3 regions of the Aeromonas sp. MR16 genome follow, and region 2 is predicted to be linked to each of the others. Evidence: riboswitches for the same ligand, from Rfam matches in the RefSeq annotation. Region 2 holds a riboswitch; each other region holds the start of a gene.

Region 1 (8,078 bases), on a different contig from region 2:
GGTGAGACCAAGTTTGCCATCATCCAGGTCGATCAGGCCGCTACCTCCTACAACAAGCTGGTCACCGTCCATAAGGATGGTGCTCCCGTCAGCGTAACCTGGAACCTCTGGTCCGGCGATGTGGGCCAGACCGCCAAGGTACTGCTCGATGGCAAGGAGGTGTGGTCCGGTCCCGCCTCCGCCGCGGGTACCGCCAACTTCAAGGTCACCAAGGGCGGCCGCTACCAGATGCAAGTGGCCCTGTGCAACGCCGATGGCTGCACCCTCTCCGACAAGAAGGAGATAGTGGTGGCCGACACGGACGGCAGCCACCTGGCGCCGCTCAATGCGCCGCTGCAAGAGAACAACAAGCCTTATACCAACAAGTCCGGCAAGGTGGTGGGGGCCTACTACGTGGAGTGGGGCGTCTATGGCCGCAAGTTCACCGTGGACAAGATCCCGGCCAAGAACCTGACTCACATCCTCTATGGCTTCACCCCCATCTGTGGCGGTAACGGCATCAACGATAGCCTCAAGGAGATCTCCGGCAGCTTCGAGGCGCTGCAGCGCTCCTGTGCCGGTCGCGAGGACTTCAAGGTCTCCATCCACGATCCCTGGGCCGCCGTCCAGATGGGGCAGGGTAATCTCACCGCCTTCGATGAGCCCTACAAGGGCAACTTCGGCAACCTGATGGCCCTCAAGAAGGCCAACCCCGACCTCAAGATCCTCCCCTCCGTGGGGGGCTGGACACTGTCCGACCCCTTCTATTTCTTCAGTGACAAGGCCAAGCGCGACACCTTCGTCGCCTCCATGAAGGAGTACCTGCAGACCTGGAAGTTCTTCGATGGGGTGGACATCGACTGGGAGTTCCCGGGCGGACAGGGTGCCAACCCCAACCTGGGCGGCCCGAACGATGGCGCCACCTATGTGGCGTTGATGAAAGAGCTGCGCGTCATGCTCGATGAGCTGGAAGCCGAGACCGGTCGCCAGTACGAGCTCACCTCGGCCATCAGCGCCGGTGGTGACAAGATTGCCAAGGTGGACTATCAAGCGGCCCAGCAGTACATGGATCACATCTTCCTGATGAGTTACGACTTCAGTGGCGCCTTCGATCTGAAGAACCTGGCTCACCAGACCAACCTGTTTGCATCGAGCTGGGATCCCGCCACCAAGTACACCACCGACAAGGGTGTCAAGGCGCTGCTCGGTCAGGGGGTGACGCCGGGCAAGATAGTGGTCGGTGCGGCCATGTATGGCCGTGGCTGGACCGGGGTCAACGGCTACCAGGCCGGTAATCCCTTCACCGGCACCGCCACCGGCCCCGTCAAGGGCACCTGGGAGAATGGCGTGGTGGATTACCGCGACATCGTCAACAACCGCATGGGCGCCGGCTGGGAGCAGGGGTATGACGAGGTGGCCGAGGCTCCCTACGTCTTCAAGGCCAGCACCGGCGAGCTCATCAGCTTCGACAACGATCGCTCGGTCAAGGCCAAGGGGCAGTACGTGCTGGCCAACCAGCTCGGCGGCCTGTTCGCCTGGGAGATCGATGCGGACAACGGCGACATCCTCAACGCCATGCACGAGGGGCTCGGCAATGGGGACGGCGGCACCACGCCACCGGTCAACAAGCCGCCGGTGGCCAATGCCGGTAGCGATCTGAGCGTCACCGGCCCGGCCGAGGTGACCCTCAATGGCAGTGCCTCCCATGACCCCGAGAACGGTGTGCTGAGCTATAGCTGGAAGCAGGTTTCGGGCCCGCAGGCTTCCCTGCTCGATGCTACTCAGGCGAAGGCCCGTGTGGTGCTGGATGCCGTCAGTGCCGACATCAACCTGGTGTTCGAGCTGACCGTCACCGACGACCACAACCTCGTGGCCAAGGATCAGGTGGTGGTGACCAACAAGGCGCCGCAGCCGAACCTGCCACCCGTGGTGACAGTGCCGGCCTCCGTCAGCGTCGAATCCGGCAAGCAGGTGACCATCAAGGCCACCGCCTCCGATCCGAACGGTGATGTGCTGAGCTACCAGTGGAGCCTGCCAGCGGGTCTCACCGCCACCGGTCAGAACAGTGCGACCCTGGTGGTCACAGGCCCGAGCGTGACTAGCGATACCACCTATGACTTGACCCTGGTGGTCACCGACGGGGCACTGGACGCCAGCGCTGGCACCCGCCTGACCGTCAAGCCAGCGAGTACAGGTGGCGGCTGCGAGGCAACCGATCCCGATGCAGCCAACTGGCCGGCCTGGAGTGCCGGCACCGTCTACAACACCAATGACAAGGTGAGCCACAAGCAGTTGGTGTGGCAGGCCAAGTACTGGACCCAGGGCAACGAGCCAAGCCAGAGCGCCGATCAGTGGAAGCTGGTGAGCCAGGTGCAGCTCGGCTGGAATGCCACTGTGGCCTACAACGCCGGGGATCTCACCAACCACAACGGACGCAAGTGGAAGGCCCAGTACTGGACCAAGGGCGATGAGCCCGGCAAGGCATCGGTCTGGGCCGATCAGGGGGCTGCCAGCTGCAACTGATTGCCATCAGGAATGGGGCCTGGGCCCCATTCCTTTCTCCTGTGGCGCTTTGCGGGCTGACCTCAGCTCGGGGCGGATAAACCGCCAGCCATGGCCATCAGCGTGAATCTTGTTGACTCAATTAATCATTTTTTCATTAAGATGAAAAAATATTTTCATCTTAAAAATACCGTCCAAATAGTGATTTTGACGGTTGATATCCGGTCTAACACCGAGCTTAACCCTGCCTGTATGGCATTTGTTGATATAACACATAGTTAAGCTCCCGTTCAGTAATTTGCAGTGACTGCGCCGATAGAGAATAATCGCGGCGCACTACTGATTAATTTGTGTATAAGGGCAAACCGGTTGAAAAGCCGGGACGCAAAGCTTCCGGTCTAAGGATCCATGATCTAGGACAGCGGGGCCGCCACAGGTCGTATCGATCTTCTGCCAAGGGAAGATCCTGCCTCATCTACTGGTTGCCTTGTCCTTATCGTATTGACTAATAACGAAAAAGGATTACTCGCCATGCAAAGTCCATCCCCCGCGCTGCCGACCTCTTTGGTTGGCGCTCTGTTTGTCTCCCCTTTATGCCGCCACTCCTGGCAGACCCCGCCTCGGCTGGGGTGAAACCCGGCTCGCCATCACCGAGCTCAACCCGTCCGCTCACGCCCCGCCGGTCAAGGAGATCGCCGCCAGTAGCAGCAGGAGGAGGGGGTTGAACTCTGTGCTCATGTCAACGCAATAACAACAACGAGCCTGCCACCCGGGCAGGCGCAAAAAATAGGGAAATAACGCGATGCAGATGAAAAAAAACAAGGTAAATCTGGCGATGCAGGGGGGCATGCTCGCCCTGCTGGCGGCAGGGTGGGTGCCGCAGGCTCTGGCCCAGCAGAACGCCATCACCGGGGAGTGGCGCAAGGATCAGACCAAGCCACGCCTTTACAGCCAGGCGGCCTGGGTCGACGGCTTCGTCTTGCAACTGCCGCTTGGGGCGACCTTCGCCCCCCAGATGACGGCCTGGGACGAGAACGATGGGGATCTCAGCGGCCGCATCAAGCAGCTTAGCGGCGTGAACACCCAGCAGGTCGGCAGCTATCTGGCAAAATACGAGGTGCGGGATAACGGCCTGCCCGAGATGGGGGGCTATCAGAAGGTTGGCGCAAGCACCACAACCTTCTCATTGCCCGTCACCGTCTATGATCCCGCCGTGGCCGTGCCGAGTGAGCTCAACAAGCTGGGTAGCCTCTGGCAGGAGAGCCCCACAACCACCGGTCTTCTGCGTTTTATCCCCGGCCAGAGCCTGAGCCGAACGATCCGTATCGCCTCAACCGAGCACCCCCTGAGTGGGGACGAGCTGGAGATCACGACCTTCAAGGTGCAGGAGGGGATCTGGGGCGGCAACAACCGTCAGTTCAGCCTGCGCCTCACCGACATCGAGAGCGGCGAGCCAGCCTACGAAGGTAGCGTCTTGCTCGTATCAGGCAAGCAGTTGACCCCGACCGCCCCCATCAAGCTGCGGGCCGATCGGGACTACGAGTTCATCCTGACCTATCTGACCGGCCAGTTCGAACAGGGTTTTCGTGCCAACGAGGAGGGGGAACTCTGGTTGATGGCCGAGGGGCAGCAATCGCGCGAGGCAAACCCCTATGCTTTGGTGCTGCCCGATCCTGCCAACCGGCTGGCCTTCGATCCCGGTTTCAACTCTGCCCTGAAGCAGAAGCTGCTCAGCAGCCGGGGGGAGCAAGAGGCCCTGTTGATCGGCAAGGTGCCGGGTCCGCAGCCGGTGGCCCTGAGTTATCGCATCGCCAACCCCGAACTGGTCAGTCTGCAACTGGTACCGGGAGCGACCCAGGATCGGCTGGTGCTACAGGGGCTGGCAGAGGGTGAGACTACCCTCGAGATCCTGGCCGATGATCGTCTGGTGGATCAAGTGCGATTGTTTGTTACCAGCCCCAAGGAGGTCAGCGTCTCCTACAGCTACATCGCCTTCCCCGGCGAGCGCCAGAGTCACCTGTGGGACGATGGTGCCATCATCATGGCGGACATGAGCCGACGTTTTGCCCCCTACAACATCCGCCTCAGCTGGGTGGACAACGGCGTGCTGGTGCACGAATGGGACAAGAATGGCGATGGTCAGGCCTACGAACCCAGTGCTGTGGAGCTAACGGCGCCGCTACAGGAGGGCTGGATCCCGAACGCGGATCGGGTCTTCTCCAACATCTATGTGCTGCGCGGCTACAAGGATGACAGCAAGACATGCAGCTACCAGGGGAATGGTCTCTCTGTCGGTTTGGGGGCCACAGATGGTGCGCCGCGCGCGGGCTATCGATACGCTTGCCCTGGCAACCTCACCGTCCATGGGCAGTCGTTGACCCTGAGCCACGAGCTGGGCCACAACCTGGGGTTGGCACACACGGGAGACGAGCCTTATCGGATGAGCAACATCATGACGGGAGGGCGGTTTGAGGGGGTCTTCTTCGGTTACCAGTGGCGCACCATGCACCAGACCATAGAGGCCAGGATCGCGGCTGGTGATGCGGGGGTGAGCGAGCGCAATGACGAACCAGAGCTGCCGCCACCTGCGGTCAATCTGCCGCCCCTGGCCAACGCCGGTGGCGACATGAGCACCACGGGCCCGGCCGAGCTGGTGCTCGATGGCGCCGCCTCCCGGGATCCGGAGAACGGTGCCTTGCGCTACCAATGGCGCCAGGTCGTCGGCCCACAGGTGACGCTGAGCGATGCCGACAAGGTGCAGGCCAGAGTGAACCTCGGGACCGTCTCTCAGGATACTCAGTTGGCGTTCGAGCTGACCGTCACCGACGAACAGGGACTCGATGGTTCGGATCGGGTGGCGGTGACCCACCAGGCGCCTCCTCCTAACCTGCCCCCCGTGGTGACAGTGTCTGCGCCAGCCTCTGTGCAGGCGGGCAAGCAGACAAGCATTACCGCCAGTGCCACCGACCCCAATGGTGATGCACTCAGCTACCAGTGGACAGTGCCGGCCGGCCTCAGTGCCAGCGGCCAGAACAGTGCGACCCTGGTGGTCACGGCCCCGAGCGTGACGGTCAACACGGATTATGACCTGACGGTCACCGTGACCGATGGCGCCTTGGATGCCGAGGGTCAGACCCGGCTCACCGTCACCCCGGCAAGTGGCGGCGGTGAATGCAGTGTCACCGATCCGGAAGCGGCCAATACCCCGGCCTGGAACGCCAGCACCGTCTACAACGCCGATACCAACGTGAGCCACAACCAGCTGGTATGGCAAGCGAAGTACTGGACCCAGGGCAACGAGCCAAGCCAGAGCGCCGATCAGTGGCGGCTGGTGAGCCAGGTGCAGCTCGGCTGGAATGCCGGTGTGGCCTACAACGGGGGAGACATCAGTACCCACAATGGCCGCAAATGGAAAGCCAAGTACTGGACCAAAGGCAACGAGCCGGGCAAGCACGATGTCTGGCTGGATCAGGGTACTGCCAGCTGTAACTGATTACCCGTCCCCCATGGAATGGGGCCCTGGCGCCCCATTCCTTTTTCCACTCCTGTTTCAGCCTGCGGCCATGCCGCAGCGCGACAACCAGAACCGATTCTCAGGCCGGGTGCTTGGTGTAGGACCGAGCCTCCGACGTCCATTTTGTAATGATTCCTGCAACAGGGCATGTGGACATGCCCCTAAAAATGAGAACCATAACAATGAAAAAAACACAGTTAGCTAGTCTGATCATGGCCGCCTTGGCGAGTGGCCCCTTGCTGGCCGTCGTTCAGGCCCCCACTTCCTTGCCCTTCAATACCCAGCCACCGACCAACGATCTGCAAGGCACGCTGGCGGCGCAGGTGCAGTTTGCCCAGAGCCAGATCCTGCCGGCCCATGTCGCCGAGGGAGACAGCCAGCCAAGGCTCACGGCCCAGCGCAAGAGCCTGCTTCTGGTCAGGCCCTTGCAAGCCGAGAGCGCTGTGCCGATGATGGTGACGGCGCGAGATGGTGCGGGGCAAACGCTCGGCACCCTGGCCCTGGCACCGCCTGAGCAGTTGCCGAAGACGGCCTATTACCTCGACGGCTCGCCGGAGGAGGGGGTCGACTTCACGCCGGGGCCGGGCAGCAGTGGCCTCATCAACAGCAGCAGCGAGCTGGCAAAGCTGAGTGACCCCGCCGGTGCCTTCCTGCTGAGCCGCTTGCAGCCCCATGCCCTGGTGACCATCCAGACCGCCGATGGACGCTGGGTCAGGGATATCCATCTGCCGGGCGGCGCCGCGTTGGAGGGCAAGATGGTGCGCTTGGTCTCCAACGCCGGTTACAACTCGACCCTTTATTACAGCGGCCGTCAGGTGACGCTCTCCCGTGGCCAGACCCTGCAGTTCAAGTTTGTGGGCGGCCAGTGGATCCGGGACGGGGAGCTTGAGAACAACGGCATCCGCTATGCAGTCGATGCCTGGAGCGCAGTGCTGCCCGCCGACTGGATCCAGCCAGGTATCAGCCTGCAACTCAGCCAGGGCGGGCTCAGCGGTGAGCTGACGGACTTGCAGATCGGTGCTCCGAGCGAGCTGCTGATCCACACCATCGACATCGGCATGCTGACCTCCCCCCGCAACCAGTTCGCTTTTGCCGGGGATCCCGAGGCGCACCGCGAGTATTTCCAGACGGTGCCCACCAGCCGGTTGATCGTCAGCCAGTACGAGCCTCTGTCCTTGGCCGAGGTGATGCTGCCGGATGGCACCCTGCTCACCGATTTCGATCCCGGCCAGGGGGGCTGGCACGAGGGCACCATGCGCCAGCGCATCGGCAAGGAGCTCATCTCTCTGGGCATCGACAACGCAAACTACGGCATCAACAGCACCGCCGGCGAGGGGGAGAGCAGCCACCCCTATGTGGTGGCCCAGCTGGCGGCCCACAACAGCCGCGGCAAGTACGCCAACGGGGTTCAGGTGCACGGTGGCTCGGGCGGGGGTGGCATCGTCACCCTCGACAGTTCCCTTGGCAACGAGTTCAGTCACGAGGTGGGTCACAACTATGGCCTCGGCCACTATGTGGGGGGCTTCGCCGGCTCGGTGCATCGCAGCGCCGAGGCGGCCAATTCGAGCTGGGGTTGGGATGGGGACAAGAACCGCTTCATCCCCAATTTTGGCGCCAGCCGCAACGGCCAGAGTGCTTGTCTCGATGGCCAGTGCCAGGCGCCCTTCGACGGTCGGCCGTTCGGTTTCGACGCCATGGCGGGGGGGGCCCCTCTTTCCGGCTTCAACCGCTTCACCCTCTACACCCCCAACTCGGCCGCCATCATCCAGCGTTTCCTCGAGAGCAAGGCGGTGTTCGATGCCAATTCGCCAACGGGGTTCAGCAAATGGGATGCCGCCACCGCCGCCATGAAGCCCTATGAACACAGGGTAGAAGTGCTCGAGCAGGTCAACGCCCCGATGAACAGCCTCGATGAGACGAAACTGGCGGCTTTGCTGGCGGAGTATGACCTGGTCAGGGTGGCCATGTGGGATGGCAACTGGACCCGCAATATCCAGCCGCCCCCCGCCTCGGCCGCCAATGCGGGCCGCATCCTGACCCTGGATCACGGGGCCAGCTACAACAGCGTGCTCTTCATCAATGG
Region 2 (10,925 bases):
CTGTACCCTGCCCTACGCCAAGAGCCGCATGAGCGAGCTGGCCAAGGCCAGCGGCATCAACAGCCTGTTCCTCGACGTCGATGGCACCGCCATGGCCTCCAGTGACTACAGCCCGGCCCACCAGCAGGGCAGCGCGGCCATGGTCGCCGCCCGCAACGCCCGCATGGGCTGGGTCGGGGAGCGGCTCGGGCTGGTGCTGGGCTCGGAGGACGGCAACGCCCTCACCAACAAGCCGCTGATGTTTGCCCACGGCGTCCAGAGCTGGGGCTTCGGCTGGACCGACGCCGCCATGCGCAAGCAGCCCAAGTCCCCCTACTACCTCGGCAAATGGTGGCCAGACGAGACGCCCCAGGTCTTCTTCCAGCCCGCCCGGCTCAAGCCCCGCTACCTCAAAACCGTGTTCAACCCGACAGACAGGCTGCCGCTCTACCAAGCGGTGTTCCACGATTCGGTGATCAACAGCCACCACTGGCTGCTGGACAACCTCAAGTTCCCCGCCATCCGGGAGGAGCGCGCCCTGCTCGGCCTGCTCTACAACACCCCTCCTCTGGTCAACCTGAGCCGCAGCACCCTCGCCAGCCGCCTGCCTGAGCTGGTCAGACTGGATGCCCAGTTCGGGCCCCTGCACGAGGCGCTGTGGGACAAGGCGCTGGTGGGCTTCCGCTGGCGGGACGGGGCGGGGCGGGTGCAGGAGACCCGCTTCTCCGACGGCAGCCGGCTGGTGGCAAACTTCGGCAACAGCAGCATCCAGATCGATGGTCACAAGCTGCCGGGCAGGCAGTTGCTGGTGGCCCTCAAGGACAAGCCCGTCACCCTGTTGAAGATCTGAGCGCCCCAAAATGAAAGAGCCCTGCCAACTGGCAGGGCTCTTCGTTTGCAGGATGGTTCAGACTGCCACAGCGGACTCGGCCCCATAGTGGCGGCGGATCCAGGCCTCGAAGTCCGCCAGCATGCGCGCCTCGGATTCGCTGTTGTCGGCGATGAGCTCGGCGCCGTGCACGACCCGGATCCTGGCATTGAGCGGGGTGCCGTCACCGGCGAGGGGTCGCTGGCCCGCGGCCGCCATGCAGGCTGTGGCCGTCGCCCAGGCTTCGGCCACGCTCTGGTTGCACGCCCGGGCCAGGGGTCCGGCGCTGAAGCCCTCGCCGGTGAGGCTCTGCAGCGTCTGATCATGGGTCATACCGTTGCCCGGCCCCCAGTAGTGGGCGGCGAGATCCGGGCCTATGCGCGGGTTGTCGGTGAGGTAGCCGTCCCGGCGCAGGAAGTAGGCGCGGGTCTGCTCCACCGCCATCAGCGCCAGCAAGTAGCCGTGATAGGCACAGGCCGATTCCTGATTGAGCAGGTGCGGGATGGCCAGCAGCGGGCGGGGGCTCTCCACCCCCAGGATCTTGCGCTCCCACCGACGGGCCAGCGCCAGCACGGCGGCCGGGGTGCGCTCGGCCTCGTCCATGGCGTAGAGATCCCGCTCGAAGTAGGCCACCAGCGCAATCTGGCGCTCGTTGAAGGCCCGGAACGGCTGGCGGGCCTCGAGCATGGCCTGGATCAGTGCGTCAGGAATTTCCTCCCCCGCGGCGTTCCTGGCGTAGCGCTTGAGCCAGTCCGCATCGTCCAGCAGGCTGTCGCAGAACATGGACTGGGTCTCGGCATAGGCCATGGAGGTAGGCGGAAACTCCTGGGAGAAGCAGGGCGCGTTGCCGGTGACGTTGGCAAAATGCGCCGCATGGCCCCCCTCGTGGAACAGGGTGTTGAGACCGCTCCAGCCGCTGCCGACCTGGGCCGGATCCGCCAGGCTGGTGAAGTTGACCACGGCGGGCACCCACTGACCCTCCTGCCAGAAACTCGGCACAGGGCCGTGGCAGAAGCCGTTCTCATATTTCCCCTCCCGGGTCAGCAGATCCAGGGTCAGGGTCGCGTCTCGGTACTGGATGCCGAGCCGGCGGAAGCTCTCGACCCAATCCTTCAGCGCGCGCGCGAACGGCACATAGGGATCGAGCTGGCGGGTCACGTCGCCACTGACGCTGTAGCGCAGGTTGTGGGGCAGGAGCGCCGCCTCCCCCTTGGCCGCTTTCAACTCGGCCAGACTCTGGTGCAGGCGCAGCTCGGTGCGGGCGATGAAATCATCGAGCACGGCGAACAGCTGCTCCGGGCTCATCTGCTCGTTCTTGCGCACCTTGTACTCGAAGTAGTCCCGATAGCCCATGGCGCGGGCGAAGCGGTTGCGAAGCGCCACCACCTCGAGGAAGCCGTTGTCCACCACCCACTGCTCCAGGGTATGGAACATGGCGATGGCGCTCTGACGTACCGGCTCGCTCGCACTGGCGGCCAGCGCCGTGCTGGCGGCGGGCAGGCTGCCGACCACCGTCTGGCCCTGCTCGTCCAGCAGGCTGAGCTTGAGCTCCCGACGGCGGGCAAAGAGCGCCGCCTCGGCGGCCACCAGCTCGTCCATCAGAGCGGCGGCGGCTGGATCCTCGATCACGTTGCATTCGAAGAAGGCTACCCAGCCAGCCAGGCCGCGCTTGAGCTCGGTCTCTTCGGCCTGAGCCTGCATCTCGCGCAGCACCGGCAGCCGGGCCGGGTTGGCACAAAACGTCTTGTAGGCCTGTTCGGCGGCGGTAAAACCCGCCTGATCGTCGCTGGTGCCCATGTAGGTGGACCAGAACAAGTCCTCCTTGCGCCTGTGCACCTGCAGATAGTCGGCGTTGAGCTGGTTCAGGTAGTTCCTGGCAATGGAAGTCATAAGGTCCCTCTTGTTATCGGTGGCGGCTGAGCCGCTTTGCCTTGTGATGATGCCCGGCCGTGGCCGGACAAGGGGCGCCGGGATGCGCCTCACCACGCTATCAAAAGCCGTTATCCATGTCTGTAGCACCGGCGACCCTGACCAGGCCCTGTCTCACGAGGTCTTGCTCACCGGCAATAAACAATGCATTAGATTTGCATGTTAATTAAGCGAAAGGGGGGCATCCGCCCAAAGTGGGCCATCCAATAGCCATTTAAAAACAGAAAGTTAAGTATTGGCTCTACTCCGACGAGATCAAGCTGTAAAGATTTACACTTAATAATTTAATCAAAATAAGACATGATGGCACCGCGTCGTCAAACGCGACGCAATGACCCTATATGTAGTCATTTGGCAAACTGGTTGAAAGGCCAGGACGCAAAGCCTCCGGTCTAAAGACGTCTCGTCCAGGATAGCGGGGTTGCAGCACCGTATTTCGGGGAAGGCCCCAGCCAACTTGACTGCCCACATCTGTCGAACAGAGGAATGTATGGCAGCAAAAACTCAACTCAATCACCTCGCGGCGGCGCTCGCGCTGCTGGCCAGCGGCGGCGTACTCGCCCATGGCTATATCAATCAGCCGGAGGCACGCAACTATCTGTGCAAGACCGGCGGCAACAGCCAGTGTGGCGCCGTCCAGTGGGAGCCCCAGAGCCTGGAGGCGCCGTCCGGCTTCCCCAATGGCGGCCCCGCCGACGGTCAGATCGCCTCGGCCGGCCACCCGCAATTCGGTGAGCTCGACGTTCAGACCAGCGATCGCTGGACCAAGCGCCCGGTGCAGGCAGGACCCTTCGCCATCAGCTGGAGCTTCACCGCCAACCACGTGACCCGCAACTGGCGTTACTACCTCACCAAGCAGGATTGGAACCCGAACCAGCCGCTGACCCGGGACTCCTTCGATCTGAACCCCTTCTGCGTCATCGACGGGGGCATGGTACAACCACCCAAGCAGGTCACCCACAACTGCACCCTGCCGGCCCGCACCGGCTATCAGGTGATCCTGGGAGTCTGGGAGGTGGGTGATACCGCCAACAGCTTCTACAACATGATCGATGCCCAGTTCGATGGTGGCACCCAGCCGCCGCTGACCTGGAGCCAGGGCGGGACCATCTACCCCTCCACCGATCTGGTGGCCGGCGACAAGGCCAAGACCCGGGTGTTCGACGCCAACGGCGAACGCACCGATCTGCAGACGGTGCTGACCATCGGCTCCTCCGAGCAGGGTCAGAAGAACAACTGGGCCCACGATCTGGCCGCCAAGATCAATACCGAGCAGAGCCAGATCCGTGCCGGCCAGCAGGGCACCGATGGCCAGTTCAACCCGGTTTACGGGCAGAACCCCATCTACCTTAAGGCGGGCAGCAACCTGCAACGGGTCGAGGTCCAGCTCGAGCAGCAGCAGCCTCCGGTGAACGACAGCATCAGCGTGAGCGGCCTGGAAAGCGAATACCTGCTCGACAACGGCAAGGTCACCCTGGCCTTCAGCGTCACGGCCCAGGGGGATCTCGCGGTCACCAACACCCTGTATGACCATGGCGGTGCCGCCAAGGGACAGACCAGTGCCGACATCAAGGACAGCAGCCAGAGCTTCACCATGGCGGTCAGCGGCCTGAGCGCGGGTCACCACCAGCTGGTGATCGAAGGCAAGCCAAAGGCAGGCGGTGCCTCCCTGCAGCAAACCCTGGACCTGATGTTCAAGGATCCGGCCAGCGGCGGCGACTACCAGTACCGCTTCCCGGAGGGGTTGAAGTCCTATGTGGCCGGCACCAAGGTGTTGCAGCCCAAGAACGGCAAGACGTATCAGTGCAAGCCCTACCCCTACAGCGGCTGGTGCACCATCTGGACGAGCTCGGCCACCCAGTATGAGCCCGGTGTGGGCACCAACTGGCAGGATGCCTGGACAGCCCTGAACTGAGCTCGCAACTCCTGAACAGAAGAGGCCCGAGCGGCCTCTTTTTTTGTGCCTGTTATCCGGGATCCCGGTGCCTTGAGCACCGCGAGCGCCCCTGTCGGACAAACACTATGACGCAACACTACTATGACCCCCTGAGTCGCCTGCTGCACTGGCTGATGGCCGTCGTCATTCTCTACGCCACCCTGGCCGGCTATCTGATGCACCTGGTGATCGACAGTCACCCCCGGTTGTTCCAGTTTCTGTCGGTGCTGAACATGTCGATGGCCACCCTGATAGCCCCACTCTTCCTGCTGCGCTGGGGCTGGCAACATCTGAGGGCTCCCCTGCCCGAGAATGGTGCCAACCATCATCACGGATGGGTCAAGCTGGCTCATGCCCTGCTCTACGGGCTGATGTTCGTCGTGCTGCTGAGCGGCTTCCTGATGCTGGAGCAGGATTACTCCCTGTTCTGGCTCTACCCGATCGCCAATCCGATCGACAACCCCGAGGTCAATGCCTTCTTTTTTCGTGTTCACCGCCTCGCTTGCCTGTCGCTGGCCACCCTGGTCATGCTGCACGTGGTAGCGGCCCTGTACCACCACAGGATCAAGGGCGATCGCACCCTCTACCGCATGCTGGGGCCCCACACCGGCAAATAGGCCGACGGCGTCTCGTAGCGGAGACAGGCTTTCCATCGATGGCTGACAAACAAACAGGGAGCCATATGCTCCCTGTTTTCTCATCTCGCGGCAGGCATCAGATCTGGTAATCGAGCTGCGGTTCGTTTCCCATGGCCCGCGCCTGAATATCCGCCAGCGCCAGCTCTGGGTTGCACAGCTGGATGAACTGCCAGGCAAAGTTGTGCTGGAACTGCCCCTGCTTGAGGCCGATCCAGGCGGTGTGGGGCGCAAACAGCCGGCTACCGTCGAGCTGCACCAGCCCCTTGTCGCGCTGGGCGTCGAACGCCATGTCCGCCAGTATGCCGACCCCCATCTCCAGCTCGACATAGGTCTTGATGACGTCTGAATCCTGGGCGGTCAGCAGGATCTGCGGCGCTATCCCCGCCTCGGCGAAGGCCTCGTCCACCCGCGCCCGGCCGGTCAGACCCGATTGATAGGTGACGATGGGCCAGTGCGCCAACGCCGCCAGGGTCAGATCCCGCTCGGCGGTCAGGGGATGCTGCTCGGGCACCACTATGTTGTGGTGCCAGCGGTAATAGGGGAAGGCCACCACCCCTTCGCTGCGATCGAGCTGCTCGCTGCTGATGCCGATGTCCACCTCGCCGGTCTGCACCAACCGCACTATCTCCTCCGGGCTGCCCTGGCGCAGCTCCAGTTGCACCAGAGGAAACTGCTCGCGAAACGCCTTCACCACCCGTGGCAACGCGTAGCGCGCCTGGGTATGAGTGGTCGCCACCAACAGCCGGCCCGAGTCGCGGTTCGCGAAGGTGCTGGCCAGCTTTCGGATGTTGTTGGCATCCCCCAGGATGCGCTCGGCGATCACCAGCAGCTCTTTGCCCGGCTCCGTCATGCCGAGCAGGCGCTTGCCGTAGCGAATGAACAGCTCTAGCCCAAGCTCTTCCTCCAGCTCGCGAATATGGCGGCTGACCCCGGACTGGGAAGTAAAGAGGGCGTTGGCGACCTCGGTCAGGTTGTAGTCCCGCCGGGCCGCCTCACGAATAATGCGTAGTTGCTGAAAGTTCACGTCATCGCCTCCTGCGCTGACCGGCCGCGTGGGGTTGACCCCGCGGCCTTGTTATCTGTTTCAAGCCTGAACTCACTCGATGGATGCACAGCGCCCTAGATCTGGTAGTCCGGATAGAGCTGGGCCTGCCTGGCCACCAAGCGCACCCCTTGACCCGGCGTCAGCGCACGGGCCGCCTCTTTGCTCAATTCGACCTCATAGTGAGCCCCTTGGGTGTCACCTATGCCCCGCAGCTCGACCCGGATCCGCGGCCCCATGGGCAGCAGACGGGTGATGGTGGCGCTGATGCCGCCGATCGCCTCCGCCGGCAGAATATCCAGCTCGTGGGGACGCACATAGGCGATGGCCGCGCTGCCCTGAGCCAAGTGAGATGCCGCCGAGCCACCCAGTCGCTGTTCGCCGATGCCGAGCCCCTGCTCCGCCACCCGCCCGCGGAACAGGTTCACGCTGCCGAGGAAGCTGTGCACGAAGGAGCTGGCCGGCTGGTCATAGACCTCGGCCGGGGTGCCTATCTGCTCGACTCGACCGGCATTCATCAAGACGACTCTATCCGCCACCTCCAGCGCTTCCTCCTGATCGTGGGTCACGAACAGGCTGGTGACGTGCAGCTCGTCGTGCAATTCCCGCAGCCAGCGGCGCAACTCCTTGCGCACCTGGGCATCGAGGGCACCGAACGGCTCGTCCAGCAGCAGCACCTTGGGCTGCACCGCCAGGGCGCGAGCCAGGGCAACTCGCTGACGCTGGCCGCCGGAGAGCTGGGTCGGATAACGCTCGGCCACGTGGCTGAGCTGCACCAGATCCAGCAGCTCCTTGACCCGGGCGCGGATGGCGGCTTCGGCCGGGCGCTCGCTGCGCGGTTTGACCCGCAGGCCGAACGCCACGTTCTCGAACACCGTCATGTGGCGGAACAGGGCATAGTGCTGGAACACGAAGCCGACGTTGCGCTCACGCACGTGGAGCGCCGAGGCATCCTCCCCGCGGATGATGACGCTGCCGCTGTCGGCCTGCTCCAGCCCGGCGATGATCCGCAGCAGGGTGGTCTTGCCGCAGCCGGACGGGCCCAGCAGCGCGACCAACTCGCCGTCGTGAAAGTCGAGGTTGATGTCGGCAAGGGCCGCGAACTGATTGAAATGCTTATTGAGTTGTTGAACCTGAATGCTCATGGCTGCCTCGTTGAAACTGTGTAATCAGTGAGATTTGGTGGGCTGACCACGCAGCCGGGCTAACAGGGTTTCCCCCAGCAGGGTGAAGATCCCGAACAGGGCCAGCAGGCTGGCTACCGCGAAGGCGGCGCCAGTCTGGTACTCGTTGTAGAGGATCTCGATGTGCAGCGGCAGGGTATTGGTCTGGCCGCGAATATGGCCTGACACCACAGACACGGCGCCAAATTCCCCCACCGCCCGGGCGGTACAGAGCAGCAGGCCATACATCAGGCTCCAGCGAATGCCAGGCAGGGTGACCCGCCAGAACATCTGCAGCCCGCTCGCCCCCAGCATGATGGCGGCTTCTTCCTCTTCCGGTCCGCGCGCCTCCATCTGTGGCAGCAGCTCACGCACCACGAAGGGCACGGTGATGAAGGTAGTCGCCAGTATGATGCCCGGGGTGGCGAAGATGATCTTGATATCGTGCTCGCTCAGCCAGTCGCCAAACCAGCCGCGGCTACCGAACATCAGCACGAACATCAGCCCCGCGATGACAGGCGACACCGAGAACGGCAGATCGATGATGGTGATGAGCAGTTGTCGACCAGGGAAGCGGAAGCGGGCTATGGCCCAGGCGGCGGCTAGCCCGAACAGCAGGTTCAGCGGCACCGAGCAGAGGGTCACCAAGGCGGTGAGCCCGAGGGCGCTCAGGGCATCCGGCTCACTGATGGCGTGCCAGAAGAAGGTCAGACCCGGGGACAATGCCTGGATGAAGACGGTCGCCAGCGGCAGCAGCAGCAGGGCGGCGAACCAACCGAGGCCAAGGGTGATGAGCAGCCACTTGACCCAGACCGGCTCGCGGGTCACGGGTTGATGGGTCACTACCAAGGTCACTTGCGGTGCCTTGTCGAGTGCAATGCTGGATGCGGTCATATGCGGCTTCCTCCGATACGGGCCCAGCTCCAGGCCTGCAACTTGTTGATAATCAACAGCAGAATAAATGAGATGAGCAGCATGACGGAGGCGATGGCGGAGGCCCCGGCGTAGTCATACTCCTCCAGGTGGCTCATGATCATCAGCGGTGCGATTTCCGACACCATCGGCAAATTGCCGGCGATAAAGATAACGGAGCCGTACTCCCCTACCGCCCGGGCGAAGGCCAGGGCAAAACCGGTGAGCAGCGCCGGGATCAGGGTCGGCCAGAGCACGCGGACAAAGGTCTGCCAGCGGTTTGCACCCAGGCTGGCGGCGGCCTCTTCCTGCTCTGTCTCCGCCTCGCGCAGCACAGGTTGCAAGGTGCGCACTACGAAGGGCAGGCCGATGAAGGTCAGCGCTATCACCACTCCGATGGGGTTGTAGGCGAGCTCGATGCCAAAGGGCGCAACCCACTGACCTATCCAGCCGTTGGGGGCGAAGATGGCGCAGAGGGCGATACCGGAGACGGCGGTGGGCATGGCAAACGGCAGATCGATCAGTGCATCCACCAACCGGCGACCGGGGAAGCTGTAGCGCACCAATACCCAGGCCAGGATCAGCCCAAACAGGCTGTTGAGCAGAGCCGCGATAAAGGCAGCTCCAAAACTCAGACGAAAGGAGGCCAGCACTCGCGGGGAGCTGATCACCTGCCAGAACTCGGCGGCATTGAGATTGTTCACGGCGAACAACACCAATGCGGAGAGCGGCAGCAGCACCAGTATGCTCAGATAGAGCAGACTGAAGCCGAGGGTCGGGCCCAATCCGGGCAGGACGGAATAAGAACTTAATCGCATAACACTTCCGTTTGTTATAAATAACTTTCGATGTAGCGATTCTGCTCACTCCCGCCAGGTGCAACAAACACCAATATCGCCTTTGCTAATTACTTTTTTGTATAACAACGGCGGAACAAGGCTTTTAGAGCGATAAATATAAAAAAAGGTCTTTTATATAAATAAAAGACCTAACTAAACGGAGCTGTGGAACCGGGAACTGCGGAGTATGTTGCTATGGGTACAGGCTAGCGAACCTGCTTGATCTCATATGGTCACCTTCCTTGTCATACATATAAAACATCAACGAAAGCTGATCGCCGCCTGCCGGCCCCATTCCGCCGGCGCTGGCTCGACCACCATCTCGGCCCGCCGATGAAGAGTGCCGAGCAGGTTGAGACCCTGGCTCCACTCCCCGTGTCCGGACTGAGCATTGATATGACCCACTTCGCCGGCATCGAACAGCGGCACCTGCCACTGACGACTCCAGTACTCGGCCCGCTCGAACGACATCCAGGGATCGTTGCGGCTGGCGATGAGCTGGGCGGATACCTTGATGGATCCCACCAGCAGTTCGTCCGGGATGCCGAAGCGGGCCGGATCCGCTGGCGCCACTATCAGGATGGAGGAGACCTTCTCCGGCTGCAGCCGGGCGGCGGCGATGGCCGTCAGGGCACCGAAGGAATGCGCTACCAAGTGGACCCGACTACGCCGGCTCCTGAGCTTGCTCGCCAGCTTGGCACTCCAGACCGTGAGGTCCGGCTTGTCCCAGGGCAGACCAACCATGCGCTGCCAGTGGGGGAAGTGCTGATGCCAGCGGCTCTGCCAGTGATCCGGCCCACTGTTGTGCAGACCGGGAACCAGGAGGATTTTGTTCATCTCGGTGCTCCTATCCGTTGGCACAGGGGCCAGCTTGGTGTGGGCTTAGCTGCCTGGTTGGTAGATCTGGTCAAACAGACCACCCTGGGCGAAGTGTTTCTTCTGAGCCTTGTCCCAATCCCCTTCCAGATCCTTGACGGTGAACAGGTTCAGGGTGGGGAACTGAGCCGAGGTCTCCTTCAGGATTGCCGGATTGCTGGGGCGATAGTGGTACTTGGCGATGATGCGCTGCCCCTCGTCGGAGTAGAGATAATCGAGGTAAGCTTTGGCGACGGCCTCGGTGCCATGTTTCTTGGCGACCTTGTCTACCACGGCAACCGGCGGCTCAGCCAGAATCGAAACGGAGGGCACCACCAGTTCAAACTTGTCGCTGGTGCCCGGCTGACCCAGTACCAGCAGGGCTTCATTCTCCCAGGCCAACAGCACATCACCGAGACCGCGCTCGATGAAGCTGGTGGTGGCGCCACGAGCACCGGAGTCCAGCACCTTTACGTTCTTGAACAGATCGCCGACGAACTGCTTGGCCCCCTCTTCACTGCCGCTCTTCTTCAGGGCATAGCCCCAGGCGGCCAGGTAGTTCCAGCGTGCCCCACCGGAGGTCTTGGGGTTCGGAGTGACGATGGCCACATCCTTGCGCACCAAGTCATCCCAGTCCTTTATCTGCTTGGGGTTACCCTTGCGCACCAGGAAGACGATGGTGGAGGTATAGGGGGAAGCATTGTTGGCCAACCGGCTCTCCCAATCCGCTGCGGTGAGGCCCGCCTTGGCCACGGCATCGACGT
Region 3 (10,925 bases), on a different contig from region 2:
GTCAGAGCCCGGTGTCCAGGCCTTCCAGGTCGGCAGCGTCATGGCCACCTTGTGGAAGTCCTTCTCGCTCGCGATGCCGTCGGAGTTCTGGTTGCCGCCGCTCTCCACCACCTTGAGCCCCATGCCGCTCTGATCCGTGATGGTGTCAGAGGTGGAAGTGGGCATCAGGAACTCGATGCGGGTGCCGCCCGGTATGGTCTGGGTCGACTTGTTGATGAGCTTGAGGGTCGGGTTGATCGGGTAGTTGGAATCCCCCTCCTTGAAGCCCGAGAGGCTGACGCCAATGTCGAGCTGAGCGGCCGGGACCGGCAGATCGTTCTGCTTCAGGCTGGCCTTGCTCGCCTTGCTGAACTTGTCGTAGGCCAGGCTGGTGAGGGTGCTGCCCATGACATATTCGTTCTTGGCAGCGTCGAAGTCGTAGTCCCCCGCCATCTCCCAGAACATGACGCCCCCCAGGCCGCGCTTGACGATGTAGTCCAGCTTCTTGCCCATGGACTCTTCATCTTCGGTGGAGAGGAACACCTTCTTCTCTTCGTTCCACAGCCAGGGCGCCTGCGCCTTGTCGTCGTAGTAACGCACGTACTTGCCCTGGATCACGTCCGCCGGGTTGTTGGGATCCAGACCCCAGGCGGTGCCATAGCTCGGCAGTGTGGTGATGCCGAGGCTGGCCGCGTGCTCCAGGTTCTTGGCATGCCACATGGGCACGGCGCCGGCGCCGACCTCGTTGCCGTTCTTGTCCAGATCGTGCCAGATGTTGTCGATGCCGACAGCGCCGTTGCCGCAGGGGATGGTGCTGCCCCCCGTGCCCGGCTGGCAATTGCTCTGGCTCGGCAGGGCCGCCTTGCCGTTGAGACCATGGGTACCGCCGGTGACCCCTTGCCAGCCACGGGTGTAGTAAGGCACCCCTATGTTGATCTTGCCGGCCGCCAGGGCGCCACGGAAGTAGTGGGCCGACCAGGCCGCGTTCAGATAGCCGATGGCGCCGTACTGGGCCTGACTGTAGACGCCCCACTGGGCCAGTTCGGGATCTGCCTTGTTGTCGAACAGCGCGGCGTTGTGGGCCACGAAGTTGTTCCAGGCGCCGTGGAAGTCATAGGTCATCAGGTTGACGTAATCCAGATACCGGGTGACCTGGAAGTTCTCCATGCCGCGCAGCAGATAGGCCGACGCCGGCGAAGCGATGGTCAGCATGTACTTGCGGCCATCCTCGGTGCCGGCGCTGTCCAGCCGCGTACGCAGGGTCTTCATCAGCACCTCGTAGTTGGCAAACAGCTTGGCCCGGCACTGGTTGGAGAGCGGGAAGTCGTTGGGGTTGCCCGCATCCTTCATGGAGGTGGGGTACTCATAGTCCACGTCCACCCCGTCGAAGCCGTAGTGGCGGATGAAGCCCACCGCCGAGTCGGCGAAGGCGTTGATGCCGGCGGTGTTCACCGAGCAGTCACCCTTGGTGGTGGCGGTGTAGAAGCCACGGGTATCGGCCCAGCCCCCCACGGAGATCAGCGTCTTCACGTCCGGATACTGCTTCTTGTACTTCGACAGCAGGTTGAAATGACCCTGGTAGGCGAACTCGGGATCCATCTCGGCGCCCGGAATGCCCTGCCAGGTCATCTTGGTGGCGGCATCGTCCACCTTGATCAGGTGGCTCTGCTCGTCCACCCCGGCGAACGCATAGTTGATGTGGGTGATCTTGTCCCAGGGAATGTCGCTGACCAGGTAGGCGGGCAGGCCGTTCTTGCCGGTGCGCCAGGAGGTGAAGTAGCCGATGACGCGGCGGGCATGGTCATCCCCCATACACTCGCTGCCATCGGCGCGGTAGACCTGGCGCACGTCGCAGGAGAGGTTGCCACCGGTAGGCGGCAGCGCAGCCTCTTCCACCTGCACATCTACCTGGCTCGATTCACCGACCAGATTGGCCTTGTCGGTGGCCACCAGCTTGAGGCCGGTGAGGCCCTTGTTCTGCGGCGTCCAGCTCAGTTGCCAGGGGGCGCTGCTGTCTTCACCCACCTTCTGGCCATTCACAAAGAGCTCTACCTTGGCCACGTCGTTGTTGGCGTCAGTCACATTTGCCGTCACGGTGGCGGCGCGGCCCAGGGTCAGCTTGGCGCCAGCGGCCGGGCTGCTGATGCTCACCTTGGGCGCCTCTGGCGCCACCACGGCGCTGACATTGAAGCTGACGCTGGCCTCGCTCAAGACCTTGCCATCCTTGTCCAGCCCACGGGACTTGAGCTGATGGGGACCGACGCCGCTCGCCACCCAGCTGGCCGACCAGGGGGCCGCGCTGCTCAGCGCCACCTGGGTGCCATCGATCAGATACTCGACCTTGACCAGGCCGCTGCTGTTGCCACTCAGGCTCACCGCCAGGGCCACCGGGGTGCCTTCGTTGAAAGCGCTACCAACGGCGGGCGAGCTGATGGCGAGCCCAAGGGCCGGCGCGGTGCCACCGTCGCTGAAGGGTTTCCAGGCATCGGCCCAGACGGCGCCAACGCCGGGGGCATAGTGGTAGGGCGAGGCGCCGCACCAACCGGAGTAGGGGAATTCTTTGCATTCGTAGAGGTTGCCGACGTTGCTGACGACATCGCCAGCCTTGTAAGCAGTGCCAGCCTGATAGACGGGATAAGCGGCGTGCGCCCAGGCGGGCATGGCCGCGAGGGCAACCAGCATGGCAAGCCTGCTGGGCCTGAAGGTCTGTTGCATTGTTTTATCTTCCTTGTTTTGTCTTGGCTTTTAAGACCGGGCAAAGCGCAATAGCAACAGGGGAGAAGGGTCGACGACAGGCCATGGACGGGCCACATACCCTCATGTCACCCGGGGAAACCCCGCTATCTGGCCCGAAGGGGCAGATCGGAGGCTTTGCGTCCCGGCATCGCTGCCGGTTTGCCCTTTACCTGGGTTCCGTGAGGAACAGGGCGAGTATAGGAAGCAAGTTGCAGATGCTCAATCTTTGTTCTCGAAGAGAAATATGTAAACGCCAGCGGGATCACAGTATTTCCACTTTCACCAAGTGACACATTTGTCAGTTATTTCAACTTGTTAGCCAGATCAAATAAATGAAATCGGCCTCTTTTGTCTCCCAGTAATGTGCGTTGGCTCACTGGTATGAACTGCCAGAAATGTGACAATGCGCGCCCTTGGTCAACGAGCCAAGGCTATGGAAACACTGGCAAAAATAAAAAAGGAATACCCATGAAAGGAACACCTACCCTGCTGTCGCTGGCCGTGGGGCTCGCCCTTGCGTCCCCGTCTGTCTATGCCGCCGGCTTCAGTTGCCCGGCCGACAATGCCCTCACCCCCATCCCCGCCATTCAAGGCAGTGGCGACAAGAGCCCGCTGATCCCGGATGATCTGTTTGAAAGCACACAGAGCGTCTCGGTCAAGGCCGTGGTCTCCGCCCTCGGCGAGAGCCTGAACAAGGGCTTCTACCTGCAGGACCTGCAGGGGGATGGCAACCCCCAGACCTCGGACGGCATCTTCGTCTACCTGAACGACAAGAATTTCGCGACCAAATACCCGGGCATCAAGCCGGGTGCCGTGATCTGTCTGGAAGCCAAGGTCGAAGAGTATTTCAACCACACCCAGCTCAAGCCTGTCTTCGATAGCGGCAGCGCGCGTCTGCAGGTCGTGGCACAGGGCAGTGCCCCGGCCGCCACGGCGCTGCGGGTGCTGGAGGGGGAAACCCTGGCCCGGGCGCTGGAGCGCCACGAGGGGATGCGGGTGCGACTCGATGCCGATAGTGAGCTCAAAATAAGCCGCAACTTCAGCTACGACTACGCCGCCAAGCGCAATAACCTGGTGCTCTCCCACCTGGCGCCACTGATGAAGCCGACCCAGTTGCACGTGGCGGGCAGCGACGAAGCCAAGGCACTGGCACAAACCAATGCCGGTAACCGGGTGTTCCTCGAATCCGACTTCAAGGCGGCCGACGGCAAACTGCCCTGGCTGCCGGCCTGGGAGCCGGAGCAGGGTTACCTGCGCGTCGGTGATGCGCCGGTCAACCTGGAGGCCCTGGTCGGCTACAGCTACAACGAATACCGGCTGATAGTGCCAAAAGAGCAGGCCATCACCGCGGGGGATCTGTTGCGCACCGACGAGAACGATCGCCAGAGCGCCCCGGCCCGCACCGCCGGCACTGACCTGCGTATCGGCAGCTTCAACGTGCTCAACTACTTCACCAGCCACTCCAGCGTGGGCGGCGCCCTCAACGTGCTCTGCGTGGATCAGGCGGATGCGGACAGCGCCAAGGGCTGCAACCGCGGCGCCAAGGATCTGACCGACTTCCAGCAGCAGCGCACCAAGATAGTCAACGCCATCACCGAGATGGACGCAGATCTCCTCGGCCTGATGGAGATGGAGAACAATGGCTTCGACGATCACTCCGCCATCAGCGACCTGGTCGCGAGCCTGAACGCCCAGCAGAAAGACGTCAGCCAGCACTACGCCTTCGTCAGCCTGCCCAAGGCCCTGCTCGGTCAGGATCGCTTCTTCGGTGGCGACGCCATCATGGTGGCCATGATCTACCGTCCGGCCAAACTGACCCCGAGCGGCGATGCCAGCCTGATCCAGCTGCCCGAGCAGCGCTACATCACAGGTGGCGTCGCCAAGACCGCCGGCCAGCGTGACTCCCTGGTGCAGAGCTTCACAGTCACGGGTGGCAACGAGCCGCTCACCCTGGTGGTCAACCACCTGAAATCCAAGGGATCGGGTTGCTACGAGAATGGAGATGGCAAGACCGAGCCTGCGGATCTGCAGGGCAAGTGCACCGAGTTCCGGGTCAGCGCCGCCAAGGTGCTGGGGGAAGTGGTGAACAAGCTGCCGGGCCAGGTGCTGCTGGTGGGGGACTTCAACTCCTACGCCAAGGAAGACCCGATCCGGGTGCTGACCGACTATGCGCCGGCCAGCAGCGATCGCAAGATCCGCTCCGCCTCCCACACCTTCCTCGGCGAGCAGACTTACGAGCAAGTAGGCCAGGAAGTGGGCAAGAGCTATGGTCTGGTGGATCTGAACGTCAAGTTCAATCAGGCCAAGGCCATCTCCTACAGCTATGAGGCCGAACTCGGCACCCTGGACTACGCCCTCGCCAACCCGGCGCTGGCCAAGCGAGTGATCGCGGTCGCCGACTGGCACATCAACTCCTACGAGAGCAACCTGTTCGAGTACGGTCGTGGCTTCACCGGCGACATGATCAAGTCCGACAACCCGTTCAGCGCCTCGGATCACGACCCCATCATCGTCGACCTCAAGCTGCGGGAGCCAAGCAGTGGCAGCGGGGGTGGTGCCATGGGTGCCCTGCTGCTGGCCCTGTTGCCGCTGGCCTGGCGCCGCCGGCACACCTCATAACTCGCTCTGAATAACGAAAAAAGCCCGCGACAGTCGCGGGCTTTCTCATTTAGGCCATTTGATTTGTAAATGAAGAGGCGTTAGCCATGAAAAAAACAAATGCCTGAACAAACAAAAAGGCCACCGGGATAACGGTGGCCTTCAGTATTTGGTGGAGCTACGCGGGATCGAACCGCGGACCTCTTGCATGCCATGCAAGCGCTCTCCCAGCTGAGCTATAACCCCAAATTTTACTCTTTGAACAAGCGGTTCTGGCGGCCGCTTGTTTTACTGCGAAATATTGGTGGAGCTACGCGGGATCGAACCGCGGACCTCTTGCATGCCATGCAAGCGCTCTCCCAGCTGAGCTATAACCCCAAAATCTTTACTCTTTAGACAATCGGTTCTGGCGTCCGCTTGCCTCATTGCGAAATAGTGGTGGAGCTACGCGGGATCGAACCGCGGACCTCTTGCATGCCATGCAAGCGCTCTCCCAGCTGAGCTATAACCCCACAAAGGTCGGCCTGGGTGATACACACCGCACTGCCCTGGATACTGCATTGTCAATTTGGAATCTGGTGGAGCTACGCGGGATCGAACCGCGGACCTCTTGCATGCCATGCAAGCGCTCTCCCAGCTGAGCTATAACCCCTTGGATTCCAGATTGTTCGAGGAGAATTTGGTGGAGCTACGCGGGATCGAACCGCGGACCTCTTGCATGCCATGCAAGCGCTCTCCCAGCTGAGCTATAACCCCAACTCACCTCGGCGCTACCAAAGTTATCTCTGGCAACGGAGGCGCATGATAGGCATCACCCGCTTTGCTGTCAACCCAAAATTTTCGCCGGTTGGAGCGTTTAGTCAAAATTCAGACAGTTAGCTGTTTTTACCGCCAACAGCGTCGCTATGTCGCTGTTTTACGTCGCAAATCCGCTTGAGGCCAAAATGCAAAGGGCCCCCGTCAGGGAGCCCTTTGTTGTCAACGACTGGCGCTTATTCGGCGTCGATGGCGCGGGGATTAGACCAGACCGGTGACGCGAAGCGACAGACGCTTACTCGGCTGCCATACGCGCTTCGATATAGGCCAGGGCGCGGTCGATGCGCGCCAGTACCCGCTCCTTGCCCACCAGCGCCATCACGGCGTCGATGGCTGGGGATTGGCCCAGGCCGGTGACAGCGACGCGCAGCGGCATGCCGACCTTGCCCATGCCCTGCCCCAGCTCGGCGGCAGTGGCTTCAATCAGCTCGTGCAGCGCTTCGGTGGTCCAGGTCTCCAGGGCCGCCAGCTTGGCCTTGGCCAGGATCAGCGGCTCTGCGGCCACACCGCGCAGGTGCTTCTTGGCGGCGGCTTCGTCGAGCGCCTCGTACTCCTCGAACAGGTAGCGGCTCTGGGCGGCCACCTCCACCAGGGTGTTGCAGCGCTCGGCCAGCAGGGTGACAACCGCAGGCAACGCCGGGCCCTTGCTGGTGTCGATGTGCTGGGCGGCCATATGCCACTCAAGATACTTCGCCACGTGAACCGGATCCTGGGTGCGCATGTAGTGGTTGTTCAGCCACAGCAGCTTGTCGGTGTTGAAGGCGGAAGCTGACTTGGAGATGGCATCCAGGCTGAACAGCTTGATCATCTCGTCCAGGCTGAAGATCTCCTGATCGCCGTGGGACCAGCCCAGACGCACCAGGTAGTTCAGCAGGGCTTCCGGCAAGTAGCCGTCGTCGCGGTACTGCATCACGGACACGGCGCCGTGGCGCTTGGACAGCTTGGCGCCGTCGTCACCCAGGATCATGGAGACGTGGGCAAATTCCGGCACAGGCGCGTTCAGAGCCTTGTAGATGTTGATCTGGCGCGGGGTGTTGTTGATGTGGTCTTCGCCACGCACCACGTGGGTGATCTCCATGTCCCAGTCGTCCACCACCACGCAGAAGTTGTAGGTGGGGGCGCCATCGGTGCGGCGGATGATGAGATCGTCGAGCTCGGTGTTGGCGAACTCGATGCGGCCACGGACGTGGTCGTCAAACACCACAGAGCCTTCGGTCGGGTTGCGGAAGCGGATCACGTGGGGCGCATCGGCCGGGTGATTGTGGGCGGCATCGCGGCACTTGCCGTCATAACGCGGCTTCTCGCCATTGGCCATCTGGCCTTCGCGCAGGGTCTCCAGCCGCTCCTTGGAGCAGAAGCACTTGTAGGCACGGCCGTCCGCCAGCATCTCGTCGATGATGCCGTTGTAGCGATCGAAACGCTTGGTCTGGTAGTAGGGGCCCTCATCCCAGTTCAGCTCCAGCCATTCCATGCCCTCAATGATGGCGTCGATCGCCTCCTGAGTGGAACGTTCCAGATCGGTATCCTCGATACGCAGCACGAACTCACCGCCCTGGCTCTTCGCAAACAACCAGGAATAGAGTGCGGTACGGGCACCGCCGACATGCAAGAAGCCAGTCGGGCTGGGAGCAAAACGGGTTTTGACTTTCATCTTTAAGCCTTGTGTAGAGGGCCTTGGGCCAATTCGTTAAAAAAACCGTCGCATTTTAGCACTCAGAATCACGGATGGGAAAAGCATGCAACAGCAGGGGCCTAAATAGGCAAGGATCCGGCCATGCCCCCATTCTTTGAATGGGATCGCAAAACCTCCCCTCTTTTTCCGCTTTGCTGGGCAACATAGCTGGAGAAGTCTCCCGCCCTGCCGATAAATCAGTCAACTTTCTACGTTACAAGGAACGCAAGATGCAGTTTCGTTCTATCCAGAATCGCATCCTGGTGATGGCGGGGATCGCCATGACCACGGCGCTGGTCATCCTGATCCTGCTCAATCAATACTCGGGCAAACAGACCCAGCAGCTGACCATCAGCTCCAGTCGTGCCGCCCTGCAACAGGAGGCCTGGCAGAAGGTGAGCGCCAACGCCCGGGCCGAGGCTGCCACCATCACCCAGTTGTTGCAGAAGGGGCTCTCCTACACCCAGCAGATGGCCAGCGTCTTCGCCCTGCAGCAAGGGGGCAAGCTGCCACTGGATCGCCAACAGGCCACCGACCTGCTCAAGGCGCAGCTCGCACTCGAGCCCCAGCTGTATGGCGCCTTCGCAGGGTTCGAGCCCAATGGCTTCGACGGTCAGGACGCCACCTTCGCCGGCCAGACGGCGCTCGGCAGCGACAGCCAGGGGCGCTTCGTGCCCTACTTCTACCGTGACAAGGACGGCATAGGCACCGATCTGCTGCTCTCCATCGAGAAGAGCGACGCGGACGAATTCGGCAACCCGGCCAACGACTACTATGCCTGCCCGAAACGGGAGGGCCGATCCTGCCTCATCGACCCCTTCAAGGTGGACATCAACGGCCAGCAGGTGCTGGTGAGCACCATCACCACCCCCATTCTGGTGGATGGCCAGTTCAAGGGGGTCGCGGCGCTGGATCTGGCGGTGGATTCCATCAGCCGTCAGGCCCAGTCCCTCAACAGCAACATCTATGACGGCAAGGGGGAGACCCTGATCGTTAGCGCCGCCGGCGTCATCACCGGCACCAGCGGCGACGCCAGCCTGCTCGGCAGCCGCGCCGACAAGCTGCTCGGCGATGGCTGGCAGCAATACCTCAAACCCGAGGTGCAGCGCCAGGAGCTCACCGATGCGTTTCGCATCTCGGTGCCCATCGCGGTGCCGGGCATGAGCCGCAACTGGGCCATCATAGTCACCCTGCCCTACAAGGTGGTGCTGGCCGGCGCCGATCAACTGGAGGCCCAGCTCGCCGACATGAACCGGGCCGCCATGACCCAGCAGCTCATCGGTGCCCTCATCGTACTGGTGTTGGCCCTGGCCACCATGCTGGTGATCGCCCGCAGCATCACGGGCCCCATCCGCCAGATGGTGAGCCTGGTGGATGACATCGCCGACGGTGAGGGGGATCTCACCAAACGCCTCAATACCCAGTCCCAAGACGAGCTGGGGGCCCTGGCCCGCGGCATCAACCGCTTTATCGACAAGTTGCAGGTGCTGCTGGGGGATGTGCAGAAGACCGCGAGCGAGGTCCATCGCCACGCCGGTGACACCGACCGCATCGCCGGCCAGACCGACAGCAACCTGCAGCATCACCAGGCGGAGATGGAGCAGATGCTGACCGCGGTGCAAGAGATGTCCTACGTCAGCCAGGAGGTGGCGACCCACGCCAACAACACCGCCGACTCGGCCAAGCAGGCCCAGGGGGCGGCGGATCAGGGCAAGGTGCGCTTCCAGCAGGTGATCCAGTCCATGCACAGGGTCGCGGCCGAATCGGGCAAGGGCGCCGAGGTGGTAGAGGGACTGGCCCACGACAGCGAACAGATCACCAGCATACTCACCGTCATTCAGGGCATCGCCGATCAGACCAACCTGCTGGCGCTGAACGCCGCCATCGAGGCGGCCCGGGCCGGCGAGCAGGGCCGCGGCTTCGCGGTGGTGGCGGACGAGGTACGCAAGCTGGCGGGCAACACCCAGCAGGCGGTGCAGAACACCCAGGAGCTGCTCGAGAAGATCCGCCACAGCTCGGCCAACGCGGTCAACGCCATCCAGCAGAGCCAGCAGCTGACCCATCAGGCGGTGGGCGAGGCGGACTTGGCAGAAGCGGCGCTCGACAGCATCTTCCAGGCCATCGCCACCATCAACGACATGACCTACCAGATCGCCTCCGCCGCCGAGGAGCAGAGCTCGGTTTCCGAGACCGTCTCCGGCAATCTGTCAAAAACCAACGCACTGGCCAACGACATCGCCGAAGATGCGACCAATACGGCCCAAGCCAGCCAGGCCTTGCGCCAGGCGGCCGAGCGTTTGCAGCAATTGCTCGGACAATTTCGTCTCAGCTGATAATTTTCATGCTCAGGGCTCTCCCCCTCGGGGGCGAGTCCGTTTACCATAGGCGCTATATTTGCCTGATGGCAGGCAATGTAGTGAGAGGTAAATGCCGTGCCCACCCCGGACCGTCGCCCACGTGGCCATAACAGACGAGCCCAGCAGCGTCGCCAAGACGAATCACAAGGAACCCTGCTCCATCGTATCAATGCCGCCACCCTGCCCCTGCGTCAGCGCCTCGGGCAAGGCATGAGTGGCCTGCGCAACAAGGAGGCCAGAACGGCTTCCTTCAAGCTGGCCAGCCCGCTGCCGCGCAAGCACACCATAGGTTTGCTGGTACTGATCCCGCTCTGGCTGCTGGTACTGATCTGGGAACCGGCCCCCTCGGCCCCCAGTGCTGCTCCGTCCGGCTCCCTCGCCGTGCCCCTGGCTGTGCCGACCCAGGCCCTGACCGTAGGCAATGACAGCACTGGCAGTGCGCCGGTCGCCGCCAAACCGGTGGAAGAGAAGGTAGACGGCAGCTGGCTGCAGCACGATGTGCAGGCCGGCGAGACCCTCTACTCCATCTTCCGCAAGTTCGAGCTGCCCGGCGCCGAGCTGAGCCGGCTGATCGCCATAGAGGGGCCAGACAGGCCGCTGACCCGGCTGCAGTCCGGCAAGTCGGTGTTCGTACTGGTGGACGCCAGTCGCCGCATCCAGCGAGTCGAGATCCGCTCCTTCGGTCAGGTGAATTATCGCTACGACCGACAGGGCGAAGGCTTCGCACTCAAGGAGTGAAACCACCGGCGATGACGCAATGAAACGGG

What was found. Region 2 has a riboswitch for cyclic di-GMP ahead of gbpA (N-acetylglucosamine-binding protein GbpA). Riboswitches for the same ligand answer to the same signal wherever they lie in the genome.
Region 1: it holds a riboswitch for cyclic di-GMP, as region 2 does, so the genes downstream of both, MM194_RS11440 (carbohydrate-binding protein) here and gbpA (N-acetylglucosamine-binding protein GbpA) in region 2, are expected to answer to the same signal.
Region 3: it holds a riboswitch for cyclic di-GMP, as region 2 does, so the genes downstream of both, MM194_RS16195 (glycosyl hydrolase family 18 protein) here and gbpA (N-acetylglucosamine-binding protein GbpA) in region 2, are expected to answer to the same signal.

The regions. Positions count from the first base shown of each region.
Region 1 covers NZ_JAKZFK010000013.1:807-8,884, reverse strand. Annotated here, with positions in the region: gene MM194_RS11445 (glycosyl hydrolase family 18 protein) at 1-2,502, shown strand, start outside; cyclic di-GMP riboswitch class I at 2,831-2,916, shown strand; gene MM194_RS11440 (carbohydrate-binding protein) at 3,284-5,974, shown strand; gene MM194_RS11435 (M66 family metalloprotease) at 6,172-8,078, shown strand, end outside.
Region 2 covers NZ_JAKZFK010000052.1:3,093-14,017, forward strand. Annotated here, with positions in the region: gene MM194_RS21315 (glycoside hydrolase) at 1-829, shown strand, start outside; gene MM194_RS21320 (M3 family metallopeptidase) at 887-2,737, opposite strand; cyclic di-GMP riboswitch class I at 3,120-3,205, shown strand; gene gbpA (N-acetylglucosamine-binding protein GbpA) at 3,267-4,691, shown strand; gene MM194_RS21330 (cytochrome b/b6 domain-containing protein) at 4,799-5,329, shown strand; gene cbl (HTH-type transcriptional regulator Cbl) at 5,427-6,374, opposite strand; gene MM194_RS21340 (sulfate ABC transporter ATP-binding protein) at 6,470-7,537, opposite strand; gene cysW (sulfate ABC transporter permease subunit CysW) at 7,562-8,449, opposite strand; gene cysT (sulfate ABC transporter permease subunit CysT) at 8,446-9,285, opposite strand; gene MM194_RS21355 (alpha/beta hydrolase) at 9,568-10,143, opposite strand; gene MM194_RS21360 (sulfate ABC transporter substrate-binding protein) at 10,189-10,925, opposite strand, start outside.
Region 3 covers NZ_JAKZFK010000024.1:54,073-64,997, forward strand. Annotated here, with positions in the region: gene MM194_RS16195 (glycosyl hydrolase family 18 protein) at 1-2,661, opposite strand, end outside; cyclic di-GMP riboswitch class I at 2,807-2,889, opposite strand; gene MM194_RS16200 (ExeM/NucH family extracellular endonuclease) at 3,184-5,334, shown strand; tRNA gene MM194_RS16205 (tRNA-Ala) at 5,484-5,559, opposite strand; tRNA gene MM194_RS16210 (tRNA-Ala) at 5,616-5,691, opposite strand; tRNA gene MM194_RS16215 (tRNA-Ala) at 5,750-5,825, opposite strand; tRNA gene MM194_RS16220 (tRNA-Ala) at 5,890-5,965, opposite strand; tRNA gene MM194_RS16225 (tRNA-Ala) at 5,994-6,069, opposite strand; gene gltX (glutamate--tRNA ligase) at 6,365-7,780, opposite strand; gene MM194_RS16235 (methyl-accepting chemotaxis protein) at 8,032-10,134, shown strand; gene MM194_RS16240 (LysM-like peptidoglycan-binding domain-containing protein) at 10,234-10,896, shown strand.